Regions from separate parts of the Vibrio scophthalmi genome, predicted to be linked through region 2. Evidence: riboswitches for the same ligand, from Rfam matches in the RefSeq annotation. Region 2 holds a riboswitch; the other holds the start of a gene.

Region 1 (8,230 bases), 420 kb from region 2:
CCGGCGTATCGCAAAATCGCCGATGTCGACCAAGCGCCAATTTTATTGGAAACGCAGTTAGAACATTGGCCTCATACACCTTATAAAGTGCGCCAGTTGTCGGTTGGTGAAACTCCCGTCTATGCCATCGAGTGCGATCAGTATTTTAGTCGTGATGAAATGTACTCAGAGTACAACCAAGCCTATCCAGATAACGGTGAGCGTTTTGCCTTTTTTAGTGCCGCGAGTTTGGATATGCTGGCCAAGCTCGGTTTTCAACCAGATATCGTGCACGCCAATGACTGGCATACTGGCTTTGTGCCATATTTGCTCAAACATCGTTATGCTGAATGCCCATACTTTGCCAATACTAAGAGCATTATTTCAATTCATAATGCGGTATTTAAAGGTGTGTTCAGTTATGAAGAAGTCCATTCTTTACCTGAGATGCAAGTGCATTACGCTCCTGATGCTGCGGTGAGCAATAGTCATATTACGATGCTGAAAGCTGGGGTGATGACGGCAGATAAAATCAATGCTGTCAGTCCGACCTATGCGCAAGAGCTACAAACGGAACTTGGCAGCCATGGCATGGCCAAGGAGTTTCAAGCGCGTTCTGCCGACTTGGTGGGGATCCTAAATGGTTGTGATTACAGTGCATGGAGTCCGGAGACGGATCATTATTTGCCGGTGAATTTCAAAGCCAACAAGCAGAGCATGTTGAAAGGCAAAAAAGCGAGTAAAAACGCGCTTCAGCAACGTGTTGGTTTGCCTGAAAATGACATCGCGATGTATGGCATGGTTTGTCGTTTGACCAATCAGAAAGGGGTGCAATATTTGATCCCGATTCTTGAGCGATTTTTGAAACTTGACGTGCAGGTTGTGATTGTCGGTACGGGTGATCCTAAACTCGCTTATCAACTCAAAGCGATTGCAGAACGCTACAGTGAAAAGTTCGCCTTTGTTGAAGCGTACGACAATGAGTTGGCTCACTGGGTTGAAGCTGGGGCAGATTTCTTCTTGATGCCTTCTGAGTTTGAACCTTGTGGACTAAATCAGATCTACAGCATGGCTTACGGTACGTTGCCGATTGTGCGTGCAGTAGGGGGCTTGAAAGATAGCGTGATTGACTACGATAGTGCACCAGAGCAAGCGACGGGTTTCGTTTTTGAACAACCAGAACCGTTGGAATTGCTGAGCATCATGCAACGTTCATTGCTGCTGTACACGCAAAACCCAGCAGAGATGAGACGAGTGCAGCTGTATGCGATGGAGCAAAAATTTTGTTGGAAACAAGCTGCGGATGAATATCTGTCGCTCTATCACGCAGCGTTAAGCTAAGTAAAACCAAACGAAAGGATGATTCATTTCGTTAACTTTTGCATTAAACCTTGAACGTGGTTGACTAAAAAGGCGTCTAGTGACGCCTTTTTTTACACTTTTCTCGTCGCAACCCCTCATAAATTGACCGAAGCTGAATTAAGATTTCATGACTTTATGGTAGTCTGCCAATCCCTAATAGAAACCAAATCAATTCTCATAGATGAGCAATACTCTGCTGTTTCATAAAACCTATCCTCACCCAACGAGCAAAGAGTGGGTGGTCTTCATCCATGGTGCTGGAGGCAGTTCATCGATATGGTTCAAACAAATCAAAGCTTACAAAGCCCATTTCAACTTGTTATTGGTCGATCTTCGTGGTCACGGTAAGTCGAGTCAGTTGCTCAAAGATCTCATGACCAATCGCTACACCTTTAAGACGGTGACCTTGGATATCTTACAAGTGCTCGATCATTTGAAAATTCAGTCAGCTCACTTTGTTGGTATGTCACTTGGCACCATCATCGTGCGCAATTTGGCTGAATTGGCCTCTGACCGAGTTAAGTCAATGGTGCTAGGAGGCGCTGTAACACGCTTGAATACGCGTTCACAGCTTTTGGTGAGGCTCGGTAACTATTGCAAGCACATCGTGCCTTACATGTGGCTGTATCGCTTATTTGCTTATATTGTGATGCCACAGCGTACGCAAAAACAGTCGCGGCATCTATTTATTCGTGAGGCAAAGAAGCTGTGCCAAAAAGAGTTTAAACGCTGGTTTATTTTGGCGGCAGATGTCAATCCGCTCATGCGATACTTTAAAGAGAAAGAGTTGCCAATCCCGACGCTTTATTTGATGGGCGATCGTGACTATATGTTTATTCAACCGGTCAAAGAGATGGTGGCCGTGCACCGTTCCAGCCAGTTACGTGAAATCGCAAACTGTGGGCATGTATGTAATATCGAACGACCAGACGAGTTTAATCAGCATTCGATTGAATTTATTCGTCAGCAAATTGTGGCGAAGTAATCTGTTACACCAGATAAGGGCCTTTTACTTGGCTCTTATCGTTTATTCTTGTTTAAATTTATGACAAATACGCTAGGAACTGTGCGATGTTCCGCATTGCCAACATAAAGCAAATTGGCCTTCATTTTCTTCACCACAATTTGAACAATGCCAAGGCGGCGCCGATAGTGGCTGCTCAAACTGTGTAATAACTTCGTATGCTTTATTTTGTTGGCTGCTATCGAGTAGCCACACGTAAGGTTCACTTGCTTCACCAAAGGGCAACTCACCTTGTAGGCCGAAAATCCCTTCGCCACGAACTTCACAATCAATATTATTGGTACGCAAAAGCTCACAGACAATGTGAGCTTGTGGTGGATTATTTGCACTAAATATTTTCACTAAGCCTCTCCGTTAGACGCCTTGTTCGAGGTTTTGTCGCTCTGTTTTATTTTAGCCATTACCCATTTCGCGACAATCGGGAACAGGCCAAGCAATGCAAATGAGGCTAATACCGAAGGTGAAACAATACCTGAGAGTGAATCAATTTGTGCTAATTGGGTCCCCGCATTGAGATACACCGCAGTGCCCGGTAGCATACCGATTTGACTCACCAAATAGAAACGCGCGGTAGAAATCGGGGTTAAGCCCATAAGTAGGTTAATTAAGAAAAATGGGAAGACCGGAATTAAGCGCAGTGAGAAAAGATAGAACGCGCCATCTTTTTCCACCCCTAGATTAATGGCGGAGAGTTTGTCACCAAATTTGCTTTGTACCCAATCGCGTAGCAAGAAGCGGCTGCTAAGAAAAGCCAGTGTCGCGCCAAGCGTGCTGGCAAAAGAGACTAAGATTAAGCTGGCCCAAAAGCCAAATAATGCTGCGCCAAGCAGAGTGACGACGGCCGCGCCAGGAATCGAAAAGGCCGTAATCGCAAGATAAGCCAAAAAGTAAACCGCCGCCGCTAGAACAAAGTTCTGCTTAATATACAAGGCTAACTCTGCCTGTTGTGCTTTGGCATTTTCGAGGGTGAGTTGATCGCCAAATTGAGTGATAAGTAGCGCTATGATGGCAATCAGCAATAGGCCGAAAATCAGTTTTTTATTCATCTTGGTTCTCACTTATCTCTGGTAGATATCTATTTTATAGCGCGATAATTTCACTATCTTAGATACGCATCTTACGATCGTATTGTTGCATCGTTCAGTCATGAATACGGTTCTTTGCTCGTTGTTTTATATAGGAACTTCAAAGCACGCAAAAAATTTCAAAAAAAAAGCCAGCAACAATGGCTGGCTTAATTCAATTTATTCATTTTCTAAATTAATGCTCAAGGCGAGACATCAGTTCTTGGCGGCGAGCTTGAGGAACGACGGACCAATGCGTGCCTTTAATTGCGCCTTCAAGTGCCCAAAGCAACTCTAAACTCACCTGGGTATCATGTGAGGCTTGAATGGCTTTGTATGCTTGAACTGAACCCACTTGTTCTAAATTCTCAACTGATTCGATACCGGCTTTTTTCAGCATACGTTCAGTTGCAAGACGCAAGTTTGGTAGATCTTTAATACGAGTTGGTTTTGTTTTCGCTTGAGTGCTCTTTTCTTGCTTAGCGAGAGAGAGTGCATCGGTAGCCGTTTGCAGTGTTTTTGCACTGTCTTGGTACCACTCTTCACTTAAAGCAAAATATTTAGTAACAACAGGGAAGCCTCGTTTGTGATACACGTACGGTTCTAATCCTTGTTGCTTAAACTGCTCAGTAAGGGCATCGTCGGCACGAATATGAAGCTTGTCGTGTACAACCAATGCAAACATTGTGTCGTCTGCAAAAATGCCGAACCCACCAAACATAGAGCGAGATTTAATCCGACCTAAGGGCTCAAAAAGCCTCATAGAGTCTTTAAGTATTGGTTTATCCATTCAGTACTTTCTCGGTGTATGTGTATATACGCCACCAAATCAGGTCCGAGAGAATAGCAGTCAATGCAGATTTCTGGAGAGTAATCAGTTAACGTGTTGCATTTCTACCATCGGTAACCCCGCTGCCGTACATCATTACAATGTTTAGGCCGGTGGCTTTGCGTCCCAACTTTTCAGTTTGGTTTGCCCTGTGCGTGACTTAATTTGCTCTGCTAAAGATTAAATTACTTCTGTCAGGAAGTAGTCTATTAATATGGGATAATTGTGATCTTTATGCAAGAATAACTTTCATTTATGAGGCTTTAGCCGAAGGATTGCCCCTCGGCTAATCTTTATTGAATCATTAACTTAGTCGATTCTTGCAACGGTGCTACGCTCAACGATTTCTGGATGCATCTCAAACACGCGTTTTTCGTGTTCTTTATCTTTAATACGCTCTAGCAGAATTTCGAATGCGTTTTTACCAACACGACGCTTTGGTTGGTGAACTGTCGTCAGTGGTGGAGAGAAATACTCTGCCAATTCGATGTTGTCGTAGCCGATCACTGAGATGTCTTCTGGCACGCGAATGCCTTTTTGTTGCAGACGGCTCATTAGGCCTAATGCCATGGTGTCATTGAAGCAGAATACAGCCGTCGGGCGTTTGTCCATAGCAACGAGTTGGTCGGCGGCCAATACGGCCGTGTCACACTCAAAGTTACCTTCAAGAATCCAATCTTCGTTAACTTCAAGTTGTGCTTGGTTCATCGCACGTTTAAAGCCTTGGATACGCTCTTGGCAAACTGCTTTTTCAAAGTGACCGCTTAGGCAAGCGATGTCTTTGTGACCGTGGTCGATCAAGAATTTCGTTGCTAGGTAGCCACCTTCTTCTGAGTTGTCGATGATGTTGTCTGCTTGAGAGGTCTCAGGGCCCCAATCCATCACAACTTTAGGAATGTCTTTGTGGTTGTTGAGCATTTCGCTCAGTTCTTCTGTTAAGTCAGAACACATCACCAAAATACCATCAACGCGTTTTTCTGCGAGCATGCGAATGTAGTCGCGTTGTTTCTCGTAGATACCACCAGTGTTACATAGGATCAGTGTGTAGCCTTGGCGGTAACAGTAGCTCTCGACGCCATCAATTACTTCAGAGAAGAATAGGTTAGTAGATTGAGTTACTAGCATACCAATGGTACGAGTCGTATTGCATTTTAGGCTACGAGCAACGGCACTTGGTGCATAGTTTAGCTCTTTCACTGCTTCCATCACGCGCTCTTGCGTTGTCTCTGCGACAAAGCGAGTTTTATTGATCACGTGTGAAACAGTAGTGGTTGATACGCCAGCAAGGCGAGCAACGTCTTTAATAGTGGCCATAAGGGGTTGTCCTATCTTTAGCTGCCACGGCGGTATTCACATATCAGAATAATTTGGCAGAAAGTATTAAAAACACAAAAACCGCTTGATTACAGCGGTTTGTATTTAATTCATTATTTTTTTATCGTTTGCGCTGTCGATTCTAGACCGCATCTCGTTTGGGGGCAAATAAAAATCCCGTCCCCCATACTGTTATGCCCACCATGATAGGTGAGTGATTAGGCATCAGCCGAATAAAAATCACTTAAAACAAGGAGTGGATGAGGTGTCACTCGTTACTTTTATTACACCACACCAACCCTAGAAAAAGCCGTTATTCGCGAATTTATTCAGCATCAACTCATTACGCATCAACGCATCAAACACCTATTGGGTAGATATTGAGCGTCATTCACCCGTTAAGTATTGGCAATCAAGCTCTAAAAACGCAACCAGCAGCGCCGCAACGGCAGAGTAGAAACCAAACTTATCTAAGCCTTTGCATTTGGTCGCAAATTTAGCCACCCAGCTTAGAATGTGTTGACGGATAAAGGCTTCTTGTTCAACGAAACTTTCTTCAAAATGACGCTCTTGCTCAAGCTCGTTTGAACGAATAATGATGTTACCGAGCAGATCAAGTTCAATCGCAATATGATCCGCAGGCTCGTTCAAGCCTTGTTCAACCGCAACACCGTACTTTTGAAGTAATGCGTCCATTTCGTTCGCTGGTTTATCATGCAGTAGACCGGTTGTACCGATGTACATAGAAGCATAAGGCAGTGCAGATTCTTTATCAGACTTTAAAAATAAGTCACAAAAGTCAGCCGCCAACTCTAGCTGGCCATCTTCGCGGTCTAGCTGACGGTTAAGTGCATCCACTACATCATCAATGGCTGGTTTTAGGCTTGGGTTTTCACCAAGGCCAGATAAAAAGCTACGAATCTCAGGGCTTTGATATTGCTCTAGATCCGCTTCAGTTAGCTCTTTGGCAAATAAGCTAGAGAACCACCAGTAAATTTCTGCACGCTTTTCGTTAAACGCTTTTAACTCTTGCATCAAACAATGCTCCTATTTTCATTCTCCTACTATTCTAGCGAAGAAAAATGAATAGGGATAACACACAATGCGTCAAAATAAGTGCAAAAATGGCAAAATGTTAATGCTTGGGCTAGTTTTGTTTTGAATCAATAAAAAATCATCTTTCTTGATTTTAATGTAACAAATACTAGAAATGTTACGATATATGAATAGAATGTAGGTCGTAAACAATTCCCAATGCAAATTAAGTGGTTTAGATGAGCTATCACGTACTAGTTGTAGAAGATGACGCAGTAACTCGCAGCAAGCTGGTTGGCTACTTTCAAAATGAAGGTTACACCGTCAGCGAAGCAGAAAGCGGCGAGCAGATGCGCGACACACTACAAAATCATGCGATTGATTTAGTCATGCTAGACATCAATCTTCCTGGTGAAGATGGCTTGATGTTAACGCGTGAACTACGCAGTCAGTCTGACATTGGAATTATCCTGGTAACAGGACGCACGGATAGCATTGATAAGATCGTTGGTTTAGAAATGGGTGCCGACGATTATGTAACAAAACCGTTTGAACTTCGCGAACTGTTAGTTCGAGTGAAAAACCTACTGTGGCGTATTTCGTCAGCGCGTAATGCCGGTAGTGTTGTTGATCAGAAAAACGATTCAAATTTAGTTCGTTTTGGTGAGTGGATGTTTGACGTTCAACGCCGTGCGCTTAGCCGTAACGGCGAGCCAGTAAAACTGACTAAAGCGGAATACGAGCTTTTGGTTGCGCTTTCAACTTACCCTAACCAAGTGCTAAGTCGCGAACGCATTCTTAATATGATCAGTCACCGCGTTGATGCGCCTAACGACCGTACTATCGACGTACTGATTCGTCGTATGCGCGCTAAGATGGAGTTCGACCCTAAGAACCCGCAAATCTTTGTCACGGTTCACGGTGAAGGTTATATGTTCGCAGGCGATTAATCGTCTTTGAAACAACCCAACAATAAAAAAACCGAAGCCTAGGCTTCGGTTTTTCTTTTTCTATGTGGCGACAGCATCAGTCAGTCTTTTTTGGCACTTGAGTGAACGTTAAAGATTGCTCTGTGATGCTTCAATACTTTGCTCTTCGTAATCGGAGGCCCAGTCACGCAAGCTTTGCCAGATACGACCAAGCGTTTCATGCCAGTAACGTTCAGTTTGTTCTAAGTAAATCGCTTTTGGCGTGTACTTACTCCAGAACTGATGAATTTCATCTTGAGCCAAATAATTGGTTGGCGCAGGGTATGGGTTTAATCCTGCAGAGTGAAACTCATTCAATGCACGTTGCATGTGGCTTGCCGAAGTCACTAAGACCACTTCTTTGCGTTTGACAAATGCGGCCGCCTGGCGCGCTTCTTCCCAAGTGTCCTTCGCTGTTTCCAGCAAAATAATATCAGATTTAGCGACACCTAAAGCCAAAGCGACTTTGGCCATCATGCGTGCATTACTGACATCAGAACCGCCAGCATAACCTGACAGAATCAACTTGGAGCCCGGATAGATACGCATAATACGGATGCCTTCGGCCAAACGCATTAAACCAGTGCGACTTAATTCAGAGGTAGGTGGGATGGAATCGTCCACCACATGACCACTGCCTAGCACCATGACGTAA
Region 2 (8,230 bases):
CCTTGTCTCTACTGGTTTTACCAGCAAATTTGTGTGATTTACCCCCCATTTTGTATGTTACCTATCGGATGAGGGGGCAAGAGCAAGGTTGATTAGCATTTTAGCGCCAACTTAAAACAGCCAGTTAACATCAAAAATAGCTAAAATTAATCGTTTTCACACTGACAACTGAACGTTTTTTATACAGCACGCTCTTCTAAAAAGGTACATCGAGCACAAAAAGCCATAAAAATTTCATTGGATCGCAACAAATGAGAAATCAATCATAGATACCCTTCAATCTCAATGGTATTTAATCTAACCAATAACAACGTACAACAGAGGTGGCATATGGATGGCTTGAACTTTGATGAGATGATGGAGATGGACTTTTCACGAGGTCGCTCAGCAAAATCAAAACCTGTTAAACGTAAATGGCGAGAAATAGAGGCAATTCAAGATCGTCGTCGCTTAGAAAAAGAGCTGCTTGATATGGATATCGGATTAGATAAGTTGGAAAATTTAGAATTTTAGTCAATAAAGGAGGCGCCAAGGCGCCTCTTTATTTTACCGCTCGTATGATAAACGTTAAATACACTCTTTGTCTGTCGCGCGCACGCGTTTCGCCAGTTGCGCATATTGCTCAGCAATCGTGTCCCCAAAGACAGGATCGTCATCTGAACCACTATAGAGCGTTTCCACGTGTTGCCAATCTTCGACACTAAATCGGTCACAAATCATCGGCAAAATATTTTTCTCTTCCAGCTCCAAGTGTGACTTCTGCGCATTCATGAACGCTTCTAATTGCTCAATAAACAGATGATGCGGTACCACAGCATCTTGCAAGATCATCTCGACAATATTCATAAACGCATGCGTTTTACATTCCAACAACTTGTGCTCAAATTCTAAGTTGTCCATATCATCATGCGCACCGTAATGTTCACGGTAATAGTGATAAAGAATATCCTCTTTCGGATGATGATATTTCTCTGAATATTCAGACAAGTAATCGACCACCTCTTTAATCAAACTGTAATTGACTGGCTGTTCTTGCTTTAGCAATTCCACTTTATTGGCAAGGATAGCGAGTAGACGCACCATATAGCCATGTTCACGCCTGATTTGTTCAATCATCATAGCGTTTCTCCTTAAACACACAATCTTTGTAAGTGTATAAGAAAACGCCAATAAAGGTTTAGAGACTGTTCAAAAAAAGACCAGATTAGTAACTAAAATCAATACGAGTAATTGAAAAATAAAGAGAAGCCCATCAGGCTTCTCTCGCAATATTCGTTGAGTCGTTGAGCTAACTCAGTTAAACCCGCTCAGGCAGTCTCCAATCAATCGGCTTCAAGCCTTGTGCGGTTAAGTGCTGGTTAGCCAAAGAAAAGTGATGGCAACCAAAGAAACCACGGTGAGCCGACAGCGGTGATGGGTGGGGAGCTTCTAGTACATGGTGCTTTGAGCGATCAATAAAGCGTCCTTTTTTCTGCGCATGCGCTCCCCACAGTAGAAACACAATGCCACTACCATATTGGTCAAGTGCTGCAATCACTTTATCGGTATAGGTTTCCCATCCGGTTGTTTTTGCATGAGAGTGCGCTTTGCCCTGCTCCACTGTTAGCACAGTATTGAGTAATAGCACCCCTTGTTCAGCCCAAGATTGCAAATAGCCATGCTGAGGAATTGTAAACCCCTCCACATCTTGCGCGAGCTCTTTGTACATATTGACTAAAGAAGGGGGTGTTTTTACTCCAGGTAGAACCGAGAAGCATAAGCCATGTGCTTGATCGGGTCCGTGGTAAGGATCTTGACCCAAAACAACCACTTTTACGTCGGCAAATGGCGTAGCATCAAAGGCGTTAAAAACATCGGCTTCAGGAGGAAAAACCACCTTACCCTCTGCGCGCTGCTCAGCGACATAACTCAGTGTTTGCTGAAAATAAGGTTGCTGCTGCTCGTCGCCGATCACATCATCCCAAGTCAATAACTTAGCCATTATGATTGTCCTCTATATAGATACCGCTATTGTCGCAAAAAACCACGCAAAAACGAATCAACAAGATGATCGGCGATGGGCATGAAATTACGCTTGGCGATGCCACTCACGCAACTGCTTGATTTCCGCTGGCCACAGTTCTGGTTCTATGGTTTCAAGAATAAGAGGGATCGCATCAAACCGGCTGTCTTTCGCTATGTACTCAAAACAGTCCCAACCAATGGCTCCTTTACCCAGCGCATGGTGTCTATCAACCTTGCTACCCAATGTCGATTTGGAATCATTAATGTGCATTGCACGCAAGTAATGCATGCCCACTACTTGATCAAACTCGGCAAACGTTACTTCACACGCTTCATGGCTAGAGAGATCATAACCTGCTGCAAAGGTATGGCAGGTATCAAGGCATACGCCAACACGAGATTTATCTTCTACTTGATCGATGATCGCCGCGAGATGTTCAAAACGCCAACCAAGGTTTGAGCCTTGCCCTGCAGTATTTTCGATTACGGCTATTACATCTGGTACAGCTTGGTGCGCTAAGTTTATTGAATGAGCGATTTTCGCCAAACACTCAGCTTCAGAGATCTTGTTAAGGTGACTGCCGGGATGAAAATTGAGCAGCGTTAACCCCAATTGATGACACCGTTCCATTTCATCAATAAAAGCGGCGCGCGATTTTTCTAATTTCTCTTCTTCTGGCGCACCTAAGTTAATCAAGTAAGAGTCATGAGGCAAAATGTGCTCGGCGCTAAAGCCCAGCATTTTACAGTTAGCTTTAAAAGCGCTAATGGTTTTGGCTTCAAGCGGTTTTGCGACCCATTGACGCTGATTTTTAGTGAAAAGCGCAAAAGCATTGGCGCCAATTTCACGTGCTCGCATCGGCGCTTGATCAACCCCACCAGCGGCAGAAACATGCGCACCGATATACTTAGTTCCGAAATTTTTGTTCATGTTATTTAATCACTTTACTCTTTCAGTTTGACCACCACCTAACAAGTAGTTAGTCCGCATAGTTGACTTAAAAACGGTCATTTTGTAGTAAAATTACGACAAAATGACCGTTGTAACTATTTTTTATATTATAAAATAAATTGTAATTTGCAGTTTTTAAAGACTTTTATTGATTTAACGCAATAAAATCACCTTCAAAAAAATAAGGTTTTTAGTTGTTTTTTGACCTAAATCAATATTATTATAATGGATATTAGCTATATAATACTTAGCTCAACAAAAATATTGAAAATTAACACCAATAACACCACAGAAAATGTGGATTAGGAGACAGTAATGATTCAAGGTATTCAGATTACTAAAGCAGCTAACGACGATCTACTAAACTCTATCTGGCTACTAGACAGCGAAAAGAACGAAGCACGTTGTGTTGCGGCATCTGCTGGCTACCAAGCTGACCAAGTTATTGCTATTAACGATCTAGGCGAATACGAAAGCCGTGAAGTGGCAATCGAAACTGCACCACGCATTGAAGGTGGTCAACACCTAAACGTTAACGTTCTACGTCGCGAAACTCTTGAAGACGCGGTTGCTCACCCAGAGAACTACCCACAGCTAACCATCCGTGTATCGGGCTACGCTGTACGTTTCAACTCTCTAACGACTGAGCAGCAACGCGACGTTATCGCACGTACGTTCACTGAATCTCTATAATTTAGCTCGTCTCTGACGAAGGTAAATTTAGACACACATTTGAAAAGCAGGCCTTGGCCTGCTTTTCTTTTCTTCGCCATCTAAAACAGACGAAACATTTCAAAAAACACCGCAAATAGAAGCCTAAAGAATCTATCCCGGTAGCGCAAAAGAAAGAAAAACAAAAAGAGGCAATACCAAAGGAGATGTTGATTCCATCTCGTGTTGGATTCTGTCGCGCTCTTTTCACTTTCTAAGCTAAATTTCTCCAGCTCATAACAAGTAGAACAAGCAAAGACTTGTTTTGATTGGTACAAACACACTGTCGGCAAACCATTTGAAAAAATGGGACGCAAAGCTTCCGGTCTAACGATAAAATTTATCCACGATAGCGGAGCCGCCACTTGATCGCTCAATCAAGTGTTGAGGGTTTATCGCCCTTTTCACATGCCGAGGTGTGGCAATTTTTTGTCAACCTAAAAAGGAACATGTGATGAAATCACGTCCAAATAAAACCTTATTGGCACTCGCTCTTACCGCTCTAAGTGGGCAAGTCGCCGCACATGGCTACATCTCTGCGTTCAATGATGGCATCGCAGCAAGCCGTGTTGCGCTATGTAAATTCCCAACCTCTGATACTAATGAGAAAAACAGCAACTGTGGTGCCATTCAATATGAACCACAAAGTGTGGAAGGCCCTGAAGGCTTCCCTGAAGCTGGCCCCGCTGATGGCAAAATTGCCAGTGCACAATCAGCACTGGCCACAGCATTAGATGAACAAACTGCGGATCGTTGGGTTAAGCGCCCAATCACGGCTGGACAGCAAAACTTTGAGTGGACCTTTACTGCCAACCACGTCACTCGAGATTGGAAATACTACATCACTAAAGCGGATTGGAATCCAAATGCGCAACTATCACGAGCGTCGTTTGATCTGAATCCGTTCTGTGTCATCGAAGGCAATATGGTTCAACCGCCAAAGCAAGTTAGCCATGCGTGTAACGTGCCTGAACGTCAAGGCTACCATGTCATTCTTGCAGTTTGGGATGTGGGCGATACGGCAGCAGCATTCTACAATGTGATTGATGTGCAATTTGATGGTCAAGGCCCTGTGCTTCCAGAATGGAATCAAGCTGGCCAGATTTCACCAACTATCGATCTTAATATCGGCGATCGCGTCTTTACCCGCGTATTTGATCACGCTGGTGAAAACCAAGCTTATCGTACTGAATTAGCGATCGATAGCCCTGCCCTAACTCAAGCTAAAAACTGGTCTTATGCTCTAGCAAGCAAGGTAAACCAAGAGCAAACAGCGATCAAAGCAGGCCAACTACAACAAGGCACTTTCACCCCTGTTTACGGTACCAATCCGATCTATTTACAAAACGATAGCCAACTCACTCGTGTAGAAATTGGCTATGAGATTGACACGGTTGTTCCCGATTACGCACTTAACATTGCAGGCTTACAATCTGAATATACTGTCACAGAACAACCGACTGAACTGGCATTGACGCTAAATGCTAGCGGTGATCTGCACGCGGAGTTAACGGTTTATAATCATGGCCGTGAAGCGCTGGCGAGTTGGAGTGGCGAACTGGTAGATGGGCAATCTAAAGCGGTCGATCTCACGCTGGCTAAATCTCAAGCGGGCCACCATATGCTGATCAGCCGAATCAAAGATCAGGCTGGCAACTTGATCAATCAAGAAACGTTAGATTTCCATCTTGTAGCTGAGGTAACACCACCAGCGGGTGACTATGATTTTGTCTTCCCTAACGGCCTTGATAACTACACTGCTGGCACAAAAGTGTTAGCGAGCGATGGTCAAGTTTATCAATGTAAACCTTTCCCATACTCAGGCTACTGCTCACAGTGGACTGAAAACGCAACCCAATACCAACCAGCAACCGGTTCTCACTGGACAATGGCATGGGATAAAGTGAACTAAGTTCCTAGCGATCACAATTTTTAGAGAAGAAACAGTAACGGCACTTTATTAAGTGCCGTTTTTATGTGCGTTGCCAATGGCGTTGCGCTACAGTGAGGTATTCATTCCGATTTTTCATAAGTCACTCTATGTTGCTTGAAGGTATTGAAACACTTCTGACGTTAAGCAAAGCTAAAACCATGAGTCGCACGGGTAGCTTGCTCTATATTAGCCAATCGGCAGTGAGTAAACGCATTGCTAACTTAGAAAAGAAACTGGGCAAGAAGCTGATTGTTCCCGACGGCAGAAACGTGCAGCTAACACGTGAAGCGCTCAATCTTATTGAGAGTATCGGTCCCACTTTTAATGAGTTACGTGGGCTTATTTATGAACAGCAAAACATCATTGAGAACAGCCCTCTAAAGCTGGACTGTTCTGAAACACTGGTTGCCGGTTACTTAGCGGAAATATTAGGCGAGTATTTTACTCATGATCCTTACCTAAGCATCACGACCAATCATACGCCAAGAATTATTGAGCATGTTCAATCCGGAAAAGCACATCTTGGGATTTGTGCTGGTAACCTCCCCACGCACCACCAACTAATGGTTTTCCATCTCTTTGATGAACCCTTCTACATTGTCTTTAATCGCCCAATCAGTACGCTGCCAGAGATAATCATCACCAATGATCTCTCCAACCCTGCCAACTCATACCAACAAGCAATTCTAAGCCAACTCAATATGTTGCCCATCATGCAGATGGACTCTTACGTGGCGGCCGCAAGGCTAGCACTGGCAGGTATTGCCCCGGCACTCGTGCCGTTATCGGTGATAAAAACACTCAATATTGAGGAAAAACAGTGCCACTATTTTTCCTCACTGCAACCGCTTTCACGCCCCATTCACATCTGTGTGCGTCCGGCGTCCTATCGTAATAGCCGCATTAAAACATTGATAGCAACCATTGGTGATGCTGTTGCCAAAGTAACTTTCCTGCCATCAACATCGACATAATGATCACTAAAGGTCTTATCCATTTTTGACCTTTAGTCACCACCACTCGCGCGCCAAGTTGAGCGCCGAGAAAACCACCCACCGCCATCACTAAGCCAAGCTCCCATACTGGTAAGCCCGCGAGAATAAAGAACAATAACGCCGCAATATTCGAGGTAAAGTTCAACACCTTAGTACGCGCCGTCGCATCCACCAGCGAAAAATGCCCTAACGCGACAAAACAAACAGTAAAAATTGAACCGGTTCCTGGACCAAAAAAACCATCATAAAAACCAACACCGCCACCAACACAAAAAGCAAACATAGCCTCAGAAATTTTTGCTTTACCTTGCTGCTCGCGAGTTTTTGGCATTAATAAGAAGTAGAGAGAAATGGCCACCAGCAATAGTGGGATCAAACTGGTCAACACCCCAGCATCAATATGCTGCACCGATTCTGCACCAACTGCTGAACCAATAAAGGTACACGCAATCGCCAGTCGCATCTCTTTAATGCTGACAATGCCATTACGGACAAAATACCAAGTAGCAGAAAAGCTGCCAAATGAGCTTTGCAGTTTATTGGTCGCCAGCGCTTGAGTTGGCGGAACACCCGCCGCAAGCAATGCAGGAAGTGTTAATAAACCACCACCACCAGCCATCGCATCAATAAAGCCAGCCAAGCTTGCCACCAAAAACAGCAGTGTGAGTATTTCGAATGAAAGTTCCATTTGTTCGTCACGGTAGTAAATCCAATAGGGTTAAGTTATCACTACTCAATCAATTCAGTTAACGAAAGATTCGATTATCACTCATTCCCATTATTCATCAATTCCAATGTCGGTAGAAAAGCCGTCAATGCCGATTACCAAGGCATAAAAAAACCCGCTCGAATGAGCGGGCTTAATATGACCAATAACTGGGTTTATGCTTGAGAGGCTTTCACTTTCGCGTGCAACTCTTGTACTGACGTCACTGTACTCTTCGCATCAGCAGTATGCGCCATACAGGTCGCAAACGCAGCGTTTAGCGTTGTGGTGTAGTTCACCTTCTCAGCCAGAGCGCCACGACGAAGAACTTTAGAGTCCTCAATCGCTTGACGACCAGCAGCCGTGTTCACAATGTAGGTGTATTCATTGTTCTTGATACGGTCAAGAATATGAGGACGACCTTCGTGAACCTTGTTTACCAAGCGAGGGTTAATGCCCGCTTCGCCAAGGATAACCGCAGTACCGTGCGTTGCATCCAGTTGGTAACCAAGCTTAACCAGCTTAGAGGCCAAATCCACTACGCGTTGCTTATCGCCTTCACGTACTGACAGTAGCGCACGGCCACCTTCAGGGTAAACGCTGCCACAGCCAAGTTCTGCTTTTGCGTACGCTTCTGCAAACGTAGCGCCAACACCCATCACCTCACCTGTCGAGCGCATTTCTGGGCCTAACAGTGGGTCAACACCAGGGAACTTGTTAAATGGCAATACCACTTCTTTTACTGAGTAGTAAGGTGGGATGATCTCTTTAGTAAAGCCTTGAGCTTCTAAAGATTGACCCGCCATGACACGTGCAGCGATTTTCGCTAGTGGCGCACCAGTTGCTTTCGAAACAAACGGTACGGTACGTGCCGCACGTGGGTTTACTTCGATTAGGTAAACTTGATTATCTTTTACCGCAAACTGTGT

What was found. Region 2 has a riboswitch for cyclic di-GMP ahead of gbpA (N-acetylglucosamine-binding protein GbpA). Riboswitches for the same ligand answer to the same signal wherever they lie in the genome.
Region 1: linked by a shared signal. The riboswitch ahead of RJD38_RS01615 (TfoX/Sxy family DNA transformation protein) and the one ahead of gbpA (N-acetylglucosamine-binding protein GbpA) in region 2 are both predicted to bind cyclic di-GMP.

What each region holds. Positions count from the first base shown of each region.
Region 1 covers NZ_CP134271.1:375,232-383,461, reverse strand. Annotated here, with positions in the region: gene glgA (glycogen synthase GlgA) at 1-1,320, shown strand, start outside; gene RJD38_RS01630 (alpha/beta fold hydrolase) at 1,523-2,326, shown strand; gene RJD38_RS01625 (putative signal transducing protein) at 2,399-2,707, opposite strand; gene RJD38_RS01620 (TVP38/TMEM64 family protein) at 2,707-3,411, opposite strand; gene RJD38_RS01615 (TfoX/Sxy family DNA transformation protein) at 3,626-4,219, opposite strand; cyclic di-GMP riboswitch class I at 4,329-4,417, opposite strand; gene purR (HTH-type transcriptional repressor PurR) at 4,568-5,572, opposite strand; gene torD (molecular chaperone TorD) at 5,960-6,607, opposite strand; gene torR (two-component system response regulator TorR) at 6,847-7,557, shown strand; gene elyC (envelope biogenesis factor ElyC) at 7,666-8,230, opposite strand, start outside.
Region 2 covers NZ_CP134271.1:797,740-805,969, forward strand. Annotated here, with positions in the region: gene RJD38_RS03515 (DUF3545 family protein) at 331-513, shown strand; gene RJD38_RS03520 (hemerythrin domain-containing protein) at 568-1,119, opposite strand; gene ung (uracil-DNA glycosylase) at 1,298-1,981, opposite strand; gene nfo (deoxyribonuclease IV) at 2,069-2,935, opposite strand; gene grcA (autonomous glycyl radical cofactor GrcA) at 3,272-3,649, shown strand; cyclic di-GMP riboswitch class I at 3,946-4,033, shown strand; gene gbpA (N-acetylglucosamine-binding protein GbpA) at 4,122-5,579, shown strand; gene RJD38_RS03545 (LysR family transcriptional regulator) at 5,708-6,574, shown strand; gene RJD38_RS03550 (TSUP family transporter) at 6,504-7,283, opposite strand; gene carB (carbamoyl-phosphate synthase large subunit) at 7,478-8,230, opposite strand, start outside.